Regions from separate parts of the Planococcus sp. 11815 genome, predicted to be linked through region 2. Evidence: riboswitches for the same ligand, from Rfam matches in the RefSeq annotation. Region 2 holds a riboswitch; each other region holds the start of a gene.
The links. A riboswitch is a leader RNA that binds a small molecule or an ion and turns the genes downstream of it on or off. The one in region 2 is predicted to bind lysine.
Positions count from the first base shown of each region.

Region 1: it holds a riboswitch for lysine, as region 2 does, so the genes downstream of both, M1Q06_RS06070 (Na+/H+ antiporter NhaC family protein) here and M1Q06_RS07060 (aspartate kinase) in region 2, are expected to answer to the same signal.
Region 3: it holds a riboswitch for lysine, as region 2 does, so the genes downstream of both, dapA (4-hydroxy-tetrahydrodipicolinate synthase) here and M1Q06_RS07060 (aspartate kinase) in region 2, are expected to answer to the same signal.

Region 1 covers NZ_CP096991.1:1,191,384-1,195,621, reverse strand. The annotation lists gene M1Q06_RS06075 (sodium-dependent transporter) at 1-171, opposite strand, end outside; gene M1Q06_RS06070 (Na+/H+ antiporter NhaC family protein) at 371-1,945, opposite strand; lysine riboswitch at 2,056-2,238, opposite strand; gene M1Q06_RS06065 (bifunctional metallophosphatase/5'-nucleotidase) at 2,310-3,653, opposite strand; gene M1Q06_RS06060 (sulfite exporter TauE/SafE family protein) at 3,667-4,238, opposite strand, start outside.
Region 2 covers NZ_CP096991.1:1,378,313-1,382,550, forward strand. The annotation lists gene trxA (thioredoxin) at 48-362, shown strand; gene uvrC (excinuclease ABC subunit UvrC) at 416-2,209, shown strand; lysine riboswitch at 2,251-2,424, shown strand; gene M1Q06_RS07060 (aspartate kinase) at 2,528-3,754, shown strand; gene M1Q06_RS07065 (succinate dehydrogenase cytochrome b558 subunit) at 4,136-4,238, shown strand, end outside.
Region 3 covers NZ_CP096991.1:2,975,912-2,980,149, reverse strand. The annotation lists gene M1Q06_RS14935 (cell wall-binding repeat-containing protein) at 1-590, shown strand, start outside; gene M1Q06_RS14930 (STAS domain-containing protein) at 727-1,563, shown strand; gene dapA (4-hydroxy-tetrahydrodipicolinate synthase) at 1,607-2,497, opposite strand; lysine riboswitch at 2,624-2,802, opposite strand; gene M1Q06_RS14920 (SAM-dependent methyltransferase) at 2,953-3,549, shown strand; gene ypfJ (KPN_02809 family neutral zinc metallopeptidase) at 3,609-4,238, shown strand, end outside.

The sequences.
Region 1 (4,238 bases), 190 kb from region 2:
CAAAATTGGAATCCCGGCAGTTAAAAGTGCGAACAAATAAGGAATTAAGAAAGCTCCACCACCATTTTCATATGCTACATACGGGAATCGCCAAATATTCCCTAAACCTACTGCTGAACCGACCGCCGCCATGATAAAACCGGCTCTCGTTCCCCATGTAGAACGTTCCATTTCTCTTCCCCCTTTGTTGTGAACTTCCAATTTTTTAACAGAAAAATAGGAAGTTTGTTTATATTCAGATTATTTTGGAATCTAAATTTAGTATAACTAGGACCCTGTTCAAAGTAAAGATAATTTCTGAAAATTTTTCAAAAAAACTATTATTACAATAATAAAAAGGCGGAGATAGAATATCTCCGCCTTCCAGATCTTAGTTCTGTTCATGTTTTTCCATTAAGGTTGTACGCTTAGACCAGAAAACGAATAGTATTGCCAAGACAATTGCTACCGCTCCAAGAGCCAAAGGCAAGGAGCCGGTAAAGCCTATGACGATATACCCTACTGCTGCGATCGCTGCAGAGGTCAATGCATAAGGAAGTTGCGTGACAACGTGGTCCATATGGTTGCTTCCTGCGCCTGTCGACGACAGAATTGTCGTGTCCGAGATTGGTGAACAATGGTCTCCGAATACTGCTCCCGCTAATACAGCCGATAAGGAAGCGAGCAATAGTTCAGGTTCTGCTTGGATCATGATCGTGCCGGCAATCGGCAGCAGTATCCCGAAAGAGCCCCAGGAAGTACCAGTCGAAAACGCCATGACGCCAGCCAACAAGAACAATAGGACAGGCAGGATGCTTGTCGGCACATTGCCGCGAGCGACAGCGTCAGCAAGGTAACTCCCTGTTTCCAAAGCGCCGATCAAATAGGTCAGCGACCAGGCGAAGATCAAGATGAAGACAGCTCCCGCCATTGATTGAATCCCTGCCCAGATGCCTCTAGCGATCCAATGCGCTTCCGCTGCTTCGTTGCGCTTGATCTGCAGTGCGTACAAGATGATCGCTGCAAGTGCGCCGACGATTCCGCCTGTGATCAAGGACAAAGGAACATCAGTGTTTTCAAAAATAAGCCAAATGTCAAATACTCTATCGGCATTTACATATCCTGTCCACATCATCGCTGCGACTGTTCCGACGATCAATAACAGGATCGGCAATAACAAATCGCGGACGCGTCCGTGCGAGTGGCTCGGGAAATCTTCTTTCATTTCCCCAGGAATCACTTTATCCGGATTGAACAACTGGCCTTCTGTAATCGCCAGGCGTTCATGTTTTTTCATTTCCCCGAAATCCACATCACGGATTGCGACGAAGAATACGATGGCAAGTGCCGCGATGACGTAGAAGTTCATCGGTGCCATCCACAGGAAAGCTTCCAGCGCCGAATAATCAAGGAAGGTCTGCCCAGCCAAGATCGTTCCGATGATGCCGATGATCGCAGCTCCCCAGCTGGATACGGGAGACACTACACAAATCGGTGCAGCAGTCGAATCGATGAAATAAGCTAGTTTTGCACGCGATACTTTATAACGGTCCGTAATCGGCCGTGCAACTTGCCCGACGGCCAAGGCATTGAAATAATCATCAATGAAAATCAAAATGCCAAGAAATACGGTAACCAATTTCGCCCCTCGGCGTGTTTTGACACGCGCAGATGCCCAATCGGCAAACGCATGGCTGCCTCCAGACAGGCTGACGAATGCTGTAATGACTCCTAGCAGCAATAAGAACAAAATGATGAAGACATTGTAAGCGTTGAAGCCTTCATCCCAAAAAATTACCGCAAATGAAGTAAATAATTCGTTCAAGGCTTCGAGCGGCGCAAACGATGTCAGGATCAACGCAGCTGCCACAATGCCGACGCCGAGCGACAGTAATACACGGCGCGTCAACAGTACCATCGCAATCGCGATGATCGGCGGCAGTATCGAAAAGATTGTGTTTTCCATAATTAGATTTCCTCCTATTCATTTTGATGGTAAGGCTTAGACCAAAAAAGCCGGTTTATCCCATGGATAAACCGGCTTCCTACAATTCGTCTGTGTGCACAAGCATCAAACAACCCTGTAGCTCTCCATCTGCAACTCACTGCAAATGACAGTGGCATTCCTGTTCGAAATGCCCCCAATCGACGCTCCCCTGACCCGGAAACGGTGATTTCGGCAAGCTTCCCTTTCGAATGCGGTCTACGCGGTCAAACTCGCACATTCTACTGATGAAGGCTGCAGCCTCTACCCATCGATATCTAATTCATAAAAAGCATAGCCCAAAAAGCACACGAAATCAACTAACAGTCCATTTTGAATGTTCCTTCTATTTAACGGTTTTCATTCGGAAATAATCACCAAAGACATCACGCAGGAACTCGGGCATGAAATAACTCTTCGGTGCACGCTTCAAGGCAGGGAAAAAATAGCCGAATGTGAACAGGTCGAGCGTCGCGAGCCGGTAGATGCGGTCCGGATCGGCTGGCTTGCCCCTCACCATCAATTGGTGATTGTGCATGTCCATCCCGCTATGGATCATCCGTCCGAATACCGCGCCACGAAAGCCCATGCCTTTGAGCTCAAGTTGCGGCCAGTCTTCGTTCAAGGATTGGAGATAAATTTCCTTTAGTTCCGCGCCGCTGAGATCGATGACGCATGGATTGATCGGATGCGGAAGCATACGGTGGAAATCGTAGCGCGTCATCTCCCCTTGCGGCATATCCTCCATAAAAATGCCGGCATTGAACAATCCGCAATCCGCCGAAGCAAACGACACCAAGGCATCGCCAAACAGCTCTGCCATGGGGGACGGCTTGAACCATTCCGCTTTCAAATGATGGTCATTGTAGAAAACCGTCTCTGCCATTTGCTGCTTGCCGACACCGACCAAGTAGTCATTGAACCCTTTATCGGCTTCTGGCAACTGGTCGGTCTCGATCACTTCCGCTGTCATCTTGCGTGTCGCGATATCAATTTCAATATGGCCGATATAATAGCCGAACTTGCCGGCAGCACCAAGCAAGGTCCCGCTGATTTCTTTTCCTTGGTGGAATAAATGATGGGTATGCGCCCCCAAGATAATATCGAGTTCGGGGCATTCTGCTGCTAACAGTTCATCTTCCCTGATGCCAAGATGAGACATGCAAATGAGAAAATCGACCGACCCGCGGATTTCCGCGGCCTCACGCTTGATCGCTTCTCTGCCGCTCGTCACTTGCCAGCCGAGACGTCGGTAAAACGGTGTGAACTCTGCCGTTGCAGCAACAAGCCCGATTTTCACTCCGTCATTCGTCACGATAATCTGATTTGCGCTTGCCCATTCCGGCTGCCTGCCGTCTAAGTCCAATAAATTAGCGACAACGACAGAAAAATCAGCCTGCACATACAATTCGTCCAGTTCTGCTTTGGACAGCGTAATCCCTTCGTTATTGCCGATGGTCACTGCATCATAACCGGCTTCATTGAGCAACTGGACATTGCCTTTGCCAGCCGTGCCTTCTGTAAAAGGATGTGAGCGGTCAGCGTGGTCCCCGATATCGAGCACCAAACACACATCGCCCGCTTCTTCATGCCAGCGCCTGCGCTCCGTCAGCAAGGATTGGATACGGGGCCAGTGCGCAAAATGGCTATGCAGGTCGTTCGTATGATAAATATGGATGATTTCACTCATGTCAAACACCTCATTATGAACTGAAAATTCCTTCGTAAATCGAGCGGAGCCCGAGTAATAATAATGCGAGCCGCAGCACGACAACCAGAGTCTCGGATTTGATGCTGCGGTTCAGCCTAGCCCCGATCTTCGCTCCAATATATGCTGAAGGGATGATGGCCAAGGTATAGATCCACGGGACATTACCGAGTGAAATATGCGTGATGGAATTGACGATGGCTGACAGAAAGACCATCAGCATCGACGTTCCAACGGCTACGTGAGGCGGAAATAAAAATAGCAGGATCATGGCCGGAACGAGGATCGAACCGCCGCCGATGCCGAATAGCCCGGATGCAAAGCCGATGAAGAAAGTCAATGCGAGCGCGAACCATATCGGATAGCCGTAGACGTATTCTTGATCGGTTTTGCGGTCATAGAAACTTTGCTTTTTGCCGTTATCGACAAACCAGCTCACTGCCTTCAAGCGATCCCTGAGCAACAGGAGCAGCGATAAGAACACCAATAGCAGGCCAAAATATAATTGAAAGGACGGTACATCAAGACTGCGGTTGACGAATGCGCCTAAAATGGTTCCAGGCGCAC
Region 2 (4,238 bases):
GCTATAATCGAAATATAGTTTGGTTATCACTTAAGGAGGAATTATACATGGCAATCGTTAAAGGAACAGATCAGAATTTCAAACAGGAAGTTTCAGAAGGTCTCGTATTGGTAGACTTTTGGGCAGCATGGTGCGGGCCTTGTAAAATGATCGCTCCAGTTCTTGAAGAACTTGATGCAGACATGGACGACAAAGTGAAAATCGTGAAATTGGATGTTGATGAAAACCAACAGACAGCTAGCGAATACGGTATCATGTCCATCCCGACACTTCTTTTGATGAAAAACGGCGAAACAGTCGATAAAGTTGTCGGCTTCCGTCCAAAAGAAGCTTTGGCTGAATTGGTTGAAAAACACGCATAATTCCAAAACCGGGTCCCATTCGTGGAACCCGGTTTTTTAAATAGGGTGAGGAAATGAAAAATGAAATGATTCAACATAAATTGGCAGTTTTGCCGGACCAGCCTGGCTGCTATTTGATGAAGGACCGCCAAGGGACAGTCATCTATGTCGGCAAGGCGAAAGTGTTGAAGAACCGTGTGCGTTCCTATTTCACTGGCAGCCACGATACGAAAACACAGCGCCTGGTCAATGAAATCGAGGACTTTGAATACATTGTCACCTCTTCCGACAAAGAAGCATTGATCCTTGAATTGAACTTGATCAAAAAGCATGACCCGAAATACAATATCCGGCTGAAAGACAATAAGACTTATCCGTATTTGAAAATCACGGGCGAACGCCATCCGAAATTGGTCATCACGAGACAGGTCAAAAAAGACAAAGGGAAATATTTTGGCCCTTATCCGAACGCCTATGCAGCAAGCGAGACGAAGAAGCTGCTGGACCGTTTGTATCCGCTCCGCAAATGCCATACGATGCCGGACCGCGTCTGCCTCTATTACCATCTCGGGCAATGCCTCGCGCCTTGCGTCAAACCGGTAGAGAAGGATACGTACCGTGAAATGATCGACGGCATCAGCCGGTTCTTAAACGGCGGCTTCCGCGAAGTGAAGCAGGAGCTGACCGAGAAGATGAGCGAAGCGGCGGAGAACCTGGAGTTCGAACGGGCAAAAGAATACCGCGACCAGATCAGCCACATTGAATCGGTCATGGAAAAACAGAAAATGGCCATGAACGATTTCACCAACCGCGACGTCTTTGCTTACGCTGTCGATAAAGGCTGGATGTGCGTGCAAGTATTTTTCGTGCGCCAAGGAAAGCTGATCGAGCGCGAAGTGTCGATGTTCCCGTTGTACCGCGACCCGGAAGAAGAGTTCTTGACCTTCCTCGGCCAATTCTATGAAAAGCCGGATCATATCAAACCGAATGAAATCCTGTTGCCGGAAGCGGAAGATGAGGAATTCCTGAAAGAATGGCTCGGCGCGAAAGTGCTCGTCCCGCAGCGCGGCAAGAAAAAAGATTTGGTCTTGCTTGCGCGCAAGAATGCGGAAATTGCCATCAAGGAGAAATTCCAGCTGCTCGAGCGCCAGGAAGAACGCACGGTCGGTGCCTGCAACGAATTGGGCGAAGCGATGAACATCCACACGCCGCTGCGCATCGAAGCATTCGATAACTCCCATATCCAAGGGGCGGATGCCGTGTCTGCGATGGTCGTCTTCATCGACGGGAAACCGTCAAAAAAAGATTACCGGAAATACAAAACCCGCTCCGCGCAGAAGCCCGATGATTATGCGGCTATGCGTGAAGTGGTCCGCAGGCGCTACAGCCGCGTGCTGAAGGACGGCTTGCCGCTGCCCGACTTGATCATTATCGATGGGGGCAAAGGCCAAATCGAATCGGCGCGCGAAATCGTTGAAGACGAACTCGGGCTCGATATCCCGATTGCAGGACTTGCAAAGGACGCCAAGCACCAAACGTCCCAGTTGTTGTATGGCAATCCAGTTGAAATGGTGGAACTCAAACGCACAAGTGAAGCGTTTTATTTATTGCAACGCATTCAAGACGAAGTCCACCGCTTTGTCATCACGTTCCACCGCCAATTGCGCGGCAAGAATTCGATTCAATCCGCTTTGGACGGTTTGCAAGGCGTCGGCCCGAAACGCAAGCAGCAATTGCTCAAGCATTTCGGCTCCGTCCGGAAAATCAAGGAAGCGAACGCCGGCGAGATCCAGCAGGCCGGTATTCCTGAGAAGCTGGCCGTGGAAATCGAACGGCATTTCAAAGAACAGCCGTTGCAACAGGAATAACTTCGTGGTATTGTAATAACACAATTGAATCACTTGTAAAAAGTGATGATAGAGGAGCGGACGTCAATAGTAAGCATCCCGAGATTTGCAGAATCTGTGAAGGATGCCAAAAGGGACGCCCGCCGAAGTTTACGCGCACTGCTTGCGTGTATGCTGGTCCTGCATTTAAGAGATGCAGGGCTGTCAGAGTTTGACTCTGGAGGGCTATCTCACATGGACGTTTGAAATCGTACATGAGAAGAGAGGTAGCTTGCCAGGCAATCGGCGAGTTGCCTCTTTTTTGTTGAGGGCCACTTATCTTAAGTGGGAGTGAAGAGAATGACAACAATCGTAATGAAATTCGGCGGGACGTCCGTGGCGTCTCCGGAGAAAATCGTGGGCGTAGCAAGACGCGCCATCCAGGAAAAACAACAAGGCAAGCGCGTCGTCATCGTCGTCTCGGCGATGGGCAAAACGACAGACACGTTGCTTGGACTTGCGGGAGAGATTTCCGCAGAGCCGCCAAAGCGTGAAATGGACATGCTGCTTGCGACCGGTGAACAAGTGACCATTTCGCTGTTGGCGATGGCGTTCAAAAAACTCGGGCATGATGCCTTGAGTTTCACAGGCTGGCAGGCGGGCATCGAAACGGAATCCGTCCCACGCAATGCGCGCATCGAAACGATCCATACACAGCGTTTGGAAGAGGCCCTCGACCTCGGACTGTTCTGCGTGGTCGCAGGGTTCCAGGGCGTCGACAAGAACGGCAATATCACGACGCTTGGCCGCGGCGGGTCCGATACGACCGCTGTCGCACTGGCGGCTGCGCTCGGTGCTGAAAAATGTGAGATCTACACGGATGTTGACGGAGTTTACACTTCCGATCCACGTTATGTCACAGGCGCCCGCAAACTTGAACAGATTTCATACGACGAAATGCTCGAATTGGCCAATCTCGGGGCGGGAGTCCTTCATCCGCGAGCCGTGGAATTCGCCAAGAACAATCAAGTGCCCCTCTCTGTAAGGGCCAGCTACTCGGATGAACCGGGGACTATCATTCAAGAGGTGATCACTGTGGAAAAAAATCTAATCGTGCGCGGCGTGGCATTCGAAAAAGACATCGCCCGCATCACTGTCAGTTATACGAAGCCATTCAACGGGTCGCTTTCCAATATCTTCACGAGTCTTGCGGATCACTTGATCGATGTCGATATCATCGTGCAAAGCATCATTGAGGAGTTTCCGCCGTCTGTTTCTTTTTCAATCAAAGAAGACAGCCTGGCAGAAGCCCAGCGCGTCTTGTCGGAAGCGCAAGAAAAAATTGGCTATAACTCCATCGATATCGAAACCGGCTTGGCAAAAGTATCGATTGTCGGCTCCGGCATGGTGTCGAATCCCGGCGTCGCGGCAAAAATGTTCGATATTCTCCGCGCGCAGGATGTGCCGGTGAAAATGGTCAGCACTTCCGAAATCAAAGTCTCTGTCGTCGTGCCGGCTAGTGAAATGGAACGTTCAGCAAATGCGCTCCACGATGCATACGGACTGACGCCAGCGTCTGTCAGATAAGCCAAAAGCCCAGCCTAGCTGGGCTTTTTTGAATTACCGAAAGTTTGTGCAAAAATTCACAATTTGTTCAAATTTGAAATCTTGCCTGCACGGTCCTATATGAGCTTATAAAACCTCGAAACAGATGCCTGTATCTCGCCTGTTTCGAAATGAAAATATAGCTTTTCATGAATTCTTTCCTATTTAATATCCGCAAAAACCTTCGCAGACCCTAGACTGGATGCGCTTAAAAAGGTTTCCTTGCCTTGACGCTCCTAGAGGGGGGGAGTACAATAAATATGTCATATTCTTGTACATGATGCTTACAGCAACGTGAATATGTTTTCCTGATATAGGAAAGCTTTACGCTGCCAACTAATGTTTTTGAGGGGGGTAAAATTTTTGGATAACAATCGTGAATTTTTAATGCGCAGGCTGCACTCTTTACTCGGGGTCATTCCAATCGGATTGTTCTTGACGCAGCATTTGATCGTCAACCATTTCG
Region 3 (4,238 bases), 1.6 Mb from region 2:
GCATCAGCGGTAAAAGCCGTTACGAAACTGCAGTGAAAATTGCTGAAGAACTAGGAATGGACGAATCTTTATTCGTTACGACTGGCGCAACCTTTGCCGATTCTTTGTCAATCTCCCCAGTAGCAGGTTATATTGAAGAACCGATTCTGTTAGTTCCTGCTTCAGGTACTGTTCCAGCGGTAGTTGCGGACTACATTAAAGCGAATCAACCGGCATTACCGTTCATCATCGGCGGCGAAAAAGCAGTTGCTCCTTCAGTGGAAGCATTGTTCGCGGAAGAACCGATGCGCCTTGCAGGTGTCAGCCGTTATGACACAAACAAAGCAATCAATGATTTCATGTATGAAAATGAGTTGTTCGATGAAACAGCTGAAATCTATATCGCGACGGGTACCAATTTCCCGGATGCATTATCAGGAAGCGCACTCGCTTCACTTTATCCAGATCCGCTTGTATTGACTGCCCCAACCCCTACAGCGGCGTCTAAACAACAAATTCAAGATTATTCGACACCGGATACTTTCCACTATATCCTTGGTGGAGAAAAAGCCGTTTCATCTGACACGTTGAAAAAATTGTTCGCAAAATAATATCGGAAAATGCCTGCCATCCGGCGGGCATTTTTTGTCCTGGAAAATCAAAATGCTATTTCTTGTATCAGATTGTGGGTATAATGAATCTGTTGTACCAAGTCAATCAATCAAGCAATAATTGATGGAGGTTCCAATGGAAAAAGAGATGGCTTTATTCGGTAAACGAGTGGAAGAAGATAAATATATGATTGCCCAACTGATCCAAGAAGAGCGGCTGACGGCATTGCCGAAGGATGTTGTGGAAGAAAACCGTAAATTCTCGGAGCTGGTGCTGGAAGAACGTGCCCGTTTCATTGAATTGCTAGGGAAAGCTATGCAAGACAGCTGCAATGAGGCAAAGAATATGGCGGTGATTACGGAGTGGGGCAATGCGACAGGAAATTTCTTTCTTGACCAGGGCATGACACTGGATGCAGCGCTCGCAGAAACCGGCTTATACCGGAAGCATCTGGCAGCCGTGATCAAAAGTGAAGGCCGCCGCTTGAATATTTCCCCGGAAATAACCTACGACGCGGCGGAATTATTGCATGCGTTGTTGGACCATGCAACGTATGCTTACACGCATGCCTATACGGTTTCCTACCAGAACAACTTGGCGACAGCAAGGCAGGAGTTTCTGGAGTTGTCGGCACCCGTAGTCCCGATCAGCGATTCGGTCGCGATTTTGCCGCTTGTCGGCAGCATTGAAATCGACCGTGCGCATTATATTTTGGAGCGCACGCTATTGTCAGCAAGTGAATTAAAGATCAACACATTGATTGTCGATTTATCAGGGGTCATCCGGGTCGATACGATGGTGGCGGAACAAGTCATTAAAATCATCCAGGCGCTCGGGCTGATCGGCGTCGGAGCGATTTTGACGGGGATCCGTCCAGAGGCGGCGCAATCCTTGACGACATTCGGTGTGGATGTGCGGACATTGAACATCGGCGGCAGCTTGAAGCGTGCCTTGGAGAATGTCTATAATTGAAAAAAGGCTTCGCGGACCCTGAAATGGGTCTGCGAAGCCTTTTTTAATTGGTGACCGCGTCCTGTTTAGCGGACGGCAGGAATTGCTGCAAAGTGGCTGTTTCTTCTTCTGTTAAAGCGAGCATCGGCAAGCGTACGCCGCCGACCGGAACACCTAATAGGTTGAGTGCCGCTTTGACCGGGCTCGGGCTCGGTGCTGCGAACAAAGCTTTCATCGTCGGCAGTAATTTGCGGTGAAGCGCGGCGGCTCCAGCTGTATCGCCTGTGCGGAATAATTTAACCATCTCCTGCATTTCGTTGCCGATGATGTGGGAAGCGACCGAGACGATGCCTGTTCCGCCGATAGAAAGCATCGGCAAGGTCAGGCTGTCATCGCCGCTGTAGACGGCAAAGTCGCTGCTTGTACGTTCGATGATTTCAGAAGCGGCATCCAAATCGCCGCTTGCTTCTTTCACGCAGGTGATATTGTCTATAAGCGACAGGCGGACGATGGTATCGACCGATAGATTGACGACACTGCGGCCCGGAATATTATAGAGCATGACCGGAAGCGTCGTCGCGTTTGCAATCGCTTCAAAATGGCGGTACATGCCTTCCTGGGACGGTTTGTTATAGTAAGGAGTGACGAGCATGACGCCATCGACGCCCGCTTGCTCTGCCTGCTGGGTCAAGGCGACCGATGCGCGCGTGTTGTTTGAGCCGGTGCCCGCGATGATTTTCGCGCGCCCGTCTGCTACGGTGACGACATGGACGAACAGCGCCACTTTTTCGTCTGTCGACAAAGTCGGCGATTCGCCGGTCGTCCCGGCGACAACGATGCCGTCCGAACCGTTATTGATTAGATATTCCACGAGATTTGTTGTTGCCTGAAAATCGATTTCACCGTCTGAGTCAAATGGCGTCGCCATTGCAGTGATCACTTGACCGAATTTCATAGAGAACACACCCTTTTCTAAGTTTTTTTCAAAAGTTAGAGGTGGGGGCCGGTCCGGAGTAAACAAAAAGGCAGCAACGGGGGCCCGTTGCTGCCGTTAGAAACAATGTTTACCAATCGTTCCTGTTCGTCAGATAGCCCTCCATATAGTTTCCTATATGACAGTCCGGCACTTCTTCAGTGCAGAACCAGCGCACAGGAATATGAGCATCCTGCCGCTTCGGCAAATCCCCCTTTCGGCAATCGTCCTAAGAGCTCATACTCCTCGGATTGCGTACTGATGGTTTTTGCGCCTCTATCCTCGCTCCGCTAAGGAAGCAAGAAATTATTGAATTAGCTGTAATATAACAGAAAGGAATGGGAATGGCAAGAGAAAAAGAATTTTTTATTTTGCAAAATGTGGGAATAGTAAGCTGCGGCTTTAATTGATCTCACTGGATAAAAGGAGGCAATCAGATGGACGATCATCAAATGGACCGGCAATTGAATATCCAAACCGGTGGCGAGCAGATGGGCTTTAATGCGTCGATGCATGAGCACCGTTTCGAAGTGACGCCCTATGCGTGGCTGGATAGATTGTTCAAGGCACACCCGCTTAAGGGCAGCGGCAGGCTGGTCGATTTTGGCAGCGGCAAAGGGCGCTTGAACTTTTTTGCGCATCATGTATTCGGGACGCCGTCGGCAGGAGTGGAAGTCGATCCATCGCTTCATGAAGCTTCGCTGCGGAATTTACAGCGCTTTAAGGGGAAGGCGGACATCGAATTCATCAACGGCTACGCGCAGGATTATGAAATCCATCCGGAAGATCGCTGGTTTTATTTTTTCAATCCGTTTTCCGATCCGGTGTTCATGACGGTCATAGACAGGATTTTGGCATCAGTAGCCGATCATCCGCGCGAAGTCGAAGTGATTTTATTTTATCCGGCAATCGAGTATACCGATTTCCTCGAACGCCGCACCGCTTTTGAATTGACCGGTGATATTGAGCTTCCAGTTGAAGCGGAAGATCCGCGCGAACGATTTTTGGTCTACCGCTTGCCGAGATGGGATTAAAGTTTCCGGTGAAACGGGTATAGCTTTATAAAAATGGATGCGGAAAGAGGGTTTCGGTTATGAAATGGAAAGGGCGAGCGGGCAGCAGGAATGTAGAAGACAGGAGAGGGCGCAGTGTTGGTGGGCCGGTTCTTGCCGGCGGCGGGATCGGCGGCTTGCTGATTGTCCTGTTGATCACGTTTCTCGGGGGAGACCCTGGAGCGATACTCGGCGATGGCGGAGGAACTTCTAGTTCGGAACCGTATGTGGCAAGTGAGCGGGAAGAAGAACTGGCCGATTTCGTATCGGTCGTCCTCGCAGATACGGAAGAAGTGTGGGCGGAAGTGTTCGCTGAAGAAGGCATGGAATATGTCGAGCCGACTTTGGTGCTGTTTTCCGGAAGCGTCCAGTCAGCATGCGGCATGGCCGGTGCTGCGACGGGGCCATTTTACTGCCCGGCGGATTCCAAGCTGTATATCGATTTGAGCTTTTACGATGAACTCGAGCGCCAGTTCAACGCACCTGGGGATTTTGCGATGGCGTATGTCGTCGCGCATGAAGTGGGGCATCATGTTCAGAACCTGCTTGGCGTCCTCGGGGATGTCCAGCAGGCGCGCAATCAGCTGAGCGAGACGGAATACAATCAATTGCAAGTACGCCTGGAATTGCAGGCGGATTATTTATCGGGCGTCTGGGCGCATCATGCTCAA